Regions from separate parts of the Halomonas sp. AOP43-D1-4 genome, predicted to be linked through region 1. Evidence: predicted binding sites of a transcription regulator. Region 1 holds the regulator's gene; the other holds the start of a gene.
What was found. Region 1 encodes sigma-54, which starts transcription at its own class of promoters, with help from an activator protein. Its sites were predicted from a motif close to TGGCACNNNNNTTGCTNT; they were not measured.

Region 2: a site for sigma-54 is predicted at 1,650-1,667, ahead of ACT3RQ_RS17305 (amino acid ABC transporter substrate-binding protein). Genes of this name have one in related genera too.

The regions. Positions count from the first base shown of each region.
Region 1 is NZ_JBQSVY010000001.1:151,527-155,792, forward strand. Features, by position in the region: gene lptA (lipopolysaccharide transport periplasmic protein LptA) at 1-393, shown strand, start outside; gene lptB (LPS export ABC transporter ATP-binding protein) at 403-1,152, shown strand; gene ACT3RQ_RS00735 (RNA polymerase factor sigma-54) at 1,276-2,688, shown strand; gene hpf (ribosome hibernation-promoting factor, HPF/YfiA family) at 2,787-3,095, shown strand; gene ACT3RQ_RS00745 (PTS sugar transporter subunit IIA) at 3,100-3,570, shown strand; gene rapZ (RNase adapter RapZ) at 3,638-4,266, shown strand, end outside.
Region 2 is NZ_JBQSVY010000026.1:8,464-12,729, reverse strand. Features, by position in the region: gene ACT3RQ_RS17310 (amino acid ABC transporter permease) at 1-479, opposite strand, end outside; gene ACT3RQ_RS17305 (amino acid ABC transporter substrate-binding protein) at 568-1,593, opposite strand; gene ACT3RQ_RS17300 (amino acid ABC transporter substrate-binding protein) at 1,818-2,828, opposite strand; gene speE (polyamine aminopropyltransferase) at 2,912-3,772, opposite strand; gene hemE (uroporphyrinogen decarboxylase) at 3,772-4,266, opposite strand, start outside.

The DNA.
Region 1 (4,266 bases):
CTAGACCTTGATCAGCGTGCAGGCACTGCCGTTTATTCAGGCGATGTCAATATTCGCCAAGGCAATATGCAGCTACGTGGGGATCGCGTTGAAATTATCCGTAACGACGCGGGTGAGCTTTCTCGCGCTATTGCCACCGGGGAGCGCGCCTACCTACGCAATCAACTCGATGATCAGGACACGCCGATGGAAGGATGGGCACGACGCGTGGTTTATCACGTAGCAGAGCGGCGTGTAGAGCTTATTGACCAGGCCGAACTGACCCAGGCGGGTGATCAGTTTACCGGTGGCCGCCTGGAGTACTTCATTGACCGCGAAGTGGTGCAGGCACGCTCCGATGCAAACGGTAGCGAGCCGCAGCGTATTCGTATGACGCTTCAGCCAGCGCAATAGGAGCCAACCATGTCTATTGCGGAAGCACCGCCCATAAAAACCCTTTACGCCAATCACTTGGCAAAAAGCTATAAGCGCCGCCGCGTGGTTAAAGACATTAGCCTGGAGATTGCTCAAGGCAGCGTGGTAGGCCTACTTGGCCCTAACGGCGCGGGCAAAACCACATCGTTTTATATGATTGTGGGCCTGGTGAAGTCTGATGCGGGTACGGTGCGTATCGACGAGCAAGACTTAACCCGCGTTCCCATGCACGAACGCGCGATGGCCGGCATTGGCTATCTACCCCAGGAAGCGTCTATTTTTCGCAAGCTATCGGTTGCGGATAATATTATGGCGATTCTGGAAACCCGCAAAGATCTGGACAGGGCAGGACGAGAGCAGCGGCTTGAGGCCCTGCTTGACGACTTTCATATTACCCACATCCGTGACAGCTTGGGCATGAGCCTTTCCGGCGGCGAGCGGCGACGCGTCGAAATTGCCCGCTCCTTGGCCACAGAGCCCGCGTTTATCTTGCTGGATGAGCCATTTGCAGGTGTCGACCCCATCTCGGTTGGTGAAATCAAGAGCATTATTCGCGCCTTAAAACAGCGCCACATTGGCGTGCTAATTACTGACCATAACGTCCGAGAAACACTGGATATTTGCGATATCGCCTATATTGTCGGTGACGGCCACATCATTGCTGGCGGCAGCCCTCAGACTATCCTTGATAACCAAAAAGTGAGGGAAGTTTACCTGGGTGCTGATTTTCGCTTATGAATTTAATTTCACCGCTAAACAGTGATCTGCAGTAAAAATTTTATCAGTGGCATGCTTATTGCACTTGCACAACAACATGACTCGCACTAGGGTGAAGCTTTCCGATTAACGAGTGGTTCTCAGATGGTCATGAAAGCTTCTCTCCAATTGCGTATCGGTACGCAGCTGACCATGACACCTCAGCTGCAGCAAGCGATTGCACTGCTACAGCTATCGACATTGGATCTACGTCAGGAAATTCAGCAGGCACTGGATGCCAACCCAATGCTGGAGCAGGAAGACGAGTTCGGCGAGCAGGCGACCGTCGAAACACCTGACGAGGAGTGGTCAGAAAGCATTCCCGAGGAACTGTCTGTCGATAGCGACTGGTCTGATACTTACCAGGACATGGGTAGCTCTGGCAGCAGCGAAGGCCCCGATTTTGAACGCCAGGCCGCGGGACAAAGCCTGCATGGACATCTCCTTTGGCAGCTGGCGATGACCGACTTTACGGCTCGTGAGCAGCTAATCGCCGAAAGCCTGATTGATGCACTGGACGCCAATGGCTACCTGACGCAGCCGCTCAACGATATCCGCGATGGGTTACGTGCTCAGAGCATCGAAGGTCTCAGCCAGCGAGAGTTGGAGACCACTCTGATGCGCTTACAGCAGTTCGAGCCAACGGGCGTCTTCGCCCGTGACTTGCGCGAATGTTTGATGCTTCAGCTAGCAACGCTCCCCGACGACACGCCCCTACTGGTTCCCGCGCGCCGATTGGTTCGTCAGTTTCTTGAAGCGCTGGGCAAAAATGACATGCGCCTATTAAAGCGCCGCCTAAGCTTGGACGATGAGCAGCTAGACGATGTGATCGGTCTGATCCGAAGCCTGGACCCACGCCCAGGCAGCGCTTATGGCGTCACCGACGATAGCTATATCACGCCCGACCTGGTCGTACGTCATGATCATGAAGGCTGGCACCTGGAGCTAAACCCTGAAGCCCTGCCCCGGCTGCGTATCCAGCCCGACTACGCCAGTTTAATCAAGCGTGCAGACAAGAGTCAGGATAACCAGTTTTTAAAAGAGCACTTGCAAGAAGCGCGCTGGCTAATCAAAAGCCTGTCCAGCCGCAACGACACGCTTCTACGCGTAGGGCGCGAGATTATCACTCGCCAAATCAGTTTTTTAGAGCACGGTGAAGAAGCGATGAAGCCGTTGATTCTTGCCGATATTGCCGAGGCGGTTGAGATGCACGAATCAACCATTTCTCGGGTCACCACACAAAAATATATCCATACCCCACGGGGCATCTTCGAACTTAAGTACTTTTTCTCAAGCCAAATTAGCGGGCAGGATGGCGCAGACAGCCACTCAAGCACCGCGATTCGCGCCCGGCTTAAAAAGTTGATTCAAGATGAGCCTCCCGGCAAACCTCTTTCGGACAGTCGTTTGGTGACATTACTGGGAGATGGCGGCATCACAGTGGCACGCCGTACGGTGGCGAAATATCGTGAGTCGCTGGGCATTCCCTCATCAAGTGAACGTCGTCGTTTGCGTTAGTCGTTACAAGAGAAATGGCAAAACTCGCGACAGGGGCTTTGCAACACCGTAAAAAGGGTTACAATCGAAATTCAGTCCGATGGATAAGGAGCACGTCAATGCAAGTAAATATCACGGGTCATCATGTAGAACTGACTGACGCCTTGCGTGACTACGTTAATGAAAAACTTGAACGCATCGAACGTCATTACGACCACATCACCACGGTACAAGTCACCTTATCTATTGAGAAGGAGCGCCAACATGCCGCGTGCACCCTTCATGCGGCAGGCGCCGACTTACATGCCGACGCCGAAGATGTCGATATGTATGCCGCTATTGACGCCTTAGCAGACAAAATTGATCGTCAACTCGTTAAGCACAAGGAAAAAGCACAAGCTCGCGCCCAAGGCGCTGGCGTGCGTTAATTCAATGACGTTGGAAACCATCCTCCCCCCGGAGCGCGTACTTTACGACGTGCCCGGGGGCAGCAAAAAGCGGGTGCTGGAGTTTTTCAGCACCTTTATCGCTCAAAATACACCCAGTCTGGATAGCCAGGAAGTTTTCAGCCGACTGATCGGCCGGGAACGTCTTGGCAGCACGGGGATCGGTAACGGCGTCGCCATCCCCCATGCGCGCAGCCCACATTGCGTTACGCCTATTGCGGGTTTTTTAAAATTATCAGAACCTATTGATTTTGATGCTATTGATGGCGACCCGGTCGACCTCGTCTTTGTGCTGCTGGTTCCCGAAGAGGCTGACGACACGCATTTGTCGCTTTTGGGCCAAGTGGCCACCATTATGAATGATGCGAGCACACGCCAGGCATTACGCAAAACCAGCAGCCAGCACGATTTGCTTGACCTGCTAATGGGCAAGATTCGCGAACAGGCCGCTCCATAATCGCCCATAACGACTAACACATTTTCATGCGTTATCCCTTTTATACGTTCAATCAGAGAGAGCCACTATGCAACTGGTGATTATTAGCGGCCGCTCTGGCTCTGGCAAATCAATCGCATTACAAGCGCTGGAAGATATTGGCTATTACGCCATTGATAATCTCCCCGCCATGTTGCTTGGTTCTTTGGTTGACGAACTCCGTGACGAGGGTGAGCGCACGCATCTAGCGGTCAGTATTGATGCCCGCAACCTGCCAGCGGCGCTTGAGCGCCTTCCCGCACTGCTTGAAGAGCTGCGCGCGCGGCCTATAGATTGTCAGGTTATCTATCTAACCACCGATTCACGTATTTTACTGGAACGCTATTCTGCGACACGGCGACGCCATCCGTTAACGCGCAACAGTGATATGACGCTTGAAGAGGCGATAGAGAAAGAGGAAGAGACGCTCAACGAAATACGTGATTTGGCCGACCTGCGGATTGATACATCACGCTTATCGGTCCACGACCTGCGTCGGCGCATTTCAGACCAGGTAGCCCACCAGCGCAAAGACCAGCTAACACTCACCTTTGAGTCGTTCGGCTACAAGCATGGCGTACCCATGGATGCAGATTTAGTCTTTGATGTACGCTGCCTGCCCAACCCTTATTGGGACCCAACGCTACGCCAGTACACAGGACGTGATGCCACGATTAT
Region 2 (4,266 bases), on a different contig from region 1:
CTGTCCCTTGCACTGGGTAGCGTGCGCAGCACGGCGAAGTACCAGAAAAAAATCTGTAGCAGTAACGGGATATTGCGGAAAGTTTCGATATAGGCGGTGGCCAGGCGTGCCAGTAGCCAGTTGGGCGACAGGCGAGCAATGCCGACAATAAAGCCAATCAGCGTCGCAGCCACCACACCCAAGGCGCCGACCAATAGCGTATTGAGTAAGCCCACCAAAAAGGTGCGGCCGTAGGTATCCTGAGAGGAGTAGTCGATCAGACTTTGTACGATACCAAAGCCTGCGGTGTTATTTAAAAAGCCAAAACCGGTGGTGATACCCCGGGCGGATAGGTTGTCCTGAGTATTGCCGACGATATACAGCAAAAACACGACAACGGCTGCCGTTAAAAGCAGCTGAAAAACAAGTGCGCGTTTGGCACGGTCTCGCCAAAACGGTGGCTTGTGGCCAGCGGGGCGAGTGTTGGGTCTTATGGACATGGGTGGCGTCTCCGCTACACGGAAGGTCAATCAAATGGCCCGTCGGCACTTATCTGCTAAGCGCGACGGGCCGGGTCAAGCGAGACGCTTAGCGAATCGGCGGAGCGTACTGGAAACCACCCTGGTTCCATAACGCGTTGGCACCGCGTTCAATCTCAAGCGGTGAGTCCATGCCAACGTTGCGCTCAAAGCTTTCGGCGTAGTTACCGACCTGGCTAATAATGTTGTAAGCCCAGTCAGCGTCAAGCCCCATGCCTTCACCGTAGTTACCGTCCTGGCCAAGCAGGCGGGCGATGTCGGGGTTTTCGGAGCTGGTCATTTCCTCTACGTTTTCACTGGTCACGCCGTACTCTTCAGCATTGAGCATGGCAAACAGTGACCATTTCACGATGTTGAACCAGGTGTCATCGCCCTGGCGAACTACCGGGCCCAGCGGCTCCTTGGAAATGATATCGGGCAGAATGACGGCGCCATCCGGATCATCTAACTGAATGCGCAGCGCCGCCAACTGAGAAGTATCCGAGGTTAGAACGTCACAGCGGCCAGCCTGGAAGCCGCCCACGGTCTGCTCTGAGGTATCAAACACGATAGGATCAAATTCCATATCGTTGGCGCGGAAGTAATCGGCCACGTTAAGTTCGGTGGTGGTGCCCGTTTGGATACAGATCGCCGCACCGTCCAGCTCATCAGCACCGCCGATGCCCAGGTCACGGCTAACCATAAAGCCGATACCGTCATAGAAGTTGACGCCTGCGAAGTTCAGACCCAGCGTGGTATCGCGGGTGGTGGTCCAGGTCGTGTTACGAGAAAGCAAATCGACTTCGCCAGACTGCAGCGCAGTGAAACGCTCAACGGCATTGAGAGAGATGTAATTGACGGCATCTGCATCACCCAGCACGGCAGCGGCGACCGCACGGCAAACATCGACATCCAGCCCTTGCCAGTTGCCATCACCATCGGGTGCCGAAAAGCCTGGCAAACCGTCGCTGACGCCACACTGCACGGCTCCACGTTCAATGGTTTCTTCAAGTGTTGCTGCGTTAGCGTTAGTGGCGCCTGTCAGTGTGATGGCGCCTGCAGAGGCCAGTAATACCCAGTGTTTCTTGTTCAACATGGTAATTCCCTTCCTCGATTAATATTGTTATGCATGCGAAGGCATGACATATAAAGCTAGCAAGGAAGATGCCAATGTGGGTACAACGCCAAATTCAGCGCTTTTCAACGCAAAATGATTCTGCTTCTACGAAAGTTTAGGTGCAAAAAAATAGAAACGGTTGCCGCATGCGCTGTTTTGGTGCGACAACCGATGGTTGCTGGCAGAGTGCTGACCGGTAAGCCCTAGCGGATAGGCGGGGCGTACTGAATGCCGCCATCGCGCCACAGAGCATTTAAACCACGGGTAATATTGAAGTTAGAGTCCACGCCCACGTTGCGATCATACATTTCGGCGTAGTTGCCCACCTGTTTGACGATTTGGTAAGCCCAGTCGTCATTGAGTCCCATGCCTTCACCAAAACTGCCGTCCTGGCCCAGCAGGCGGGCAATATCTGGATTATCGGAATCCGCGTGTTCATCAATATTGGTGCTTGAGACACCCAGTTCTTCAGCGTTGAGCATGGCAAACAGCGACCATTTTACGATATTGAACCACTGGTCATCGCCCTGGCGTACGGCGGGGCCAAGCGGTTCCTTGGAAATAATCTCGGGCAGCACTACCGCCATGTCGGGGTTGGCAAGCTGCATGCGTTGGGCATACAACTGAGAAGCATCGGAGCTTAAGACATCGCAGCGCCCGACTTCAAAACCGGCAATCGACTGTTCGGGAGAATCAAACACCACTGCGTCATAGTGCATGTCGTTAACACGGAAATAGTCGGAAAGGTTCAGCTCGCTGGTCGTGCCTGACTGAGTGCACACTGCCGCGCCGTCCAGGTCTTCGGCACTTTGCACGCCCAGGTCGCTGGCGACCATGAATGCTTGGCCATCGTAATAGCTCACCCCGGTAAAGTGCATACCTTGGGTGGTATCGCGGCTGGAGGTCCAGGTCGTCGTGCGCGAGAGCAGGTCCACTTCGCCGGATTGCAGCGCGGTAAAGCGCTCCACCGAGTCGAGCGGTACGAAATCAACCTTGCTGGCATCGCCTAATGCCGCCGCGGCAATCGCGCGGCAGACATCGGTATCCAGGCCGCGATACGTATCGTTATCGTCCAGTGAGGAGAAACCGGGCTGGGCGGCGTTCACCCCGCAGCGTACGCTATCGCGGGATTGAACGGTTTCTAACGTGGTGCCCAAGGCAACCGTCGGGGCCAGGGCGCACGCGCCAATGCTTATCCATTTAAGGGTTTTCATTGTTGGTTCCTTAACGTGGTGACACAAAAAAGGCCGAGCAGTGCCCGGCCTCATCGCTTACTGGCGTGCTATTCAAATAAACGTTAGCCGAACGCTTTACGCATGAACGGTGGCAGCGCCAGGGCGCCCCGGTGGGCATCCACTGTGTAGTACTGTAGCGGCATTTTGTGGCTAGCGGCAGCCTCTTCGCGGAAGGTTTCCACGTTGGTGCCTTTACCGGCAAGCGTCACACTCCACCAGCCGGAAGGATAAACCGGCTGGGGGAAGGGCAGTGTGGCGACGCTGGCAAAGCCCGCTTCGCGCATGTCATGACGCAGCTCACGAATAATCGAGCCACTGTGATAAAGCGGAGATTCGCTCTGCTGCACCATCACGCCATCGGCTTTCAGAATGCGGTGGCAGCGCTTAAGGAAGTCAGTCTTGAACAACCCTTCGGCGGGGCCGACCGGGTCGGTAGAGTCGATAATCAGCACGTCGATGCTTTCATCGGCAGCGTCATCTACCCACTTCACACCGTCGGCGAACAGCAGCTCGGCGCGTGGGTCGTCGTTGGCTTCCACCAGTGCCGGGAAGAAACGCTCTGCGGCCTTGGTGACTTCTTCATCGATATCGATCTGGGTGACTTTTTCAACGCCCGGGTGGCGCAGCACTTCTTTCAGTGTGCCGCAGTCGCCGCCGCCGATAATCACCACGCGCTTGGGCGCCGGGTGAGTAAACAGCGCCGGGTGGGCGATCATTTCGTGATACAGGAAGTTGTCACGGTCGGTGAGCATCACGCAGCCGTCCAGCACCATTAGGTTGCCGTAGGTCTCGGTGGCGTACACTTCCAGGTGCTGGTACTCACTCTGCACATCCAACAGCTTTTCAGAGATCTTCAGCGAGAAGGCGCTGCCGTGGCTATCAAACACTTCGGTGAACCACTGGTCGTCGCGTAATTCGCTCATCAATTGGCTCCTGAGGAAGGGGTGTCGGAGTGGGCCGGAATGCCTTGGTGATATTGCGGGCTTAGCTCGTGCAGCGCTTCCATAAAGGCAGTGACGTTATCCGGGTTGGTAAACTGGCTGATGCCGTGGCCCAGGTTGAAAACATGCCCCGGACCGTGACCGTAGCTTTCCAGCACGCGGGCGACTTCGGCACGAATCGCCGACGGGCGTGCAAACAGCACGTTAGGGTCGAGGTTGCCCTGAAGCGCAACCTTGTGGCCCACACGGGCGCGGGCGCTGGAGAGCTCGGTCGACCAGTCGATACCCAGTGCATCAGCACCAGCGCAGGCGATGTCTTCAAGCCACTGGCCGCCGTTTTTGGTGAATAGAATTACCGGTACGCGGCGTCCGTCGTGCTCGCGGATCAGCCCGGAAACAATCTGCTCCATATAGCGCAGCGAGAACTCCAGGTACGCCGGAGTAGACAGCGCCCCACCCCAGGTGTCGAAGATCTG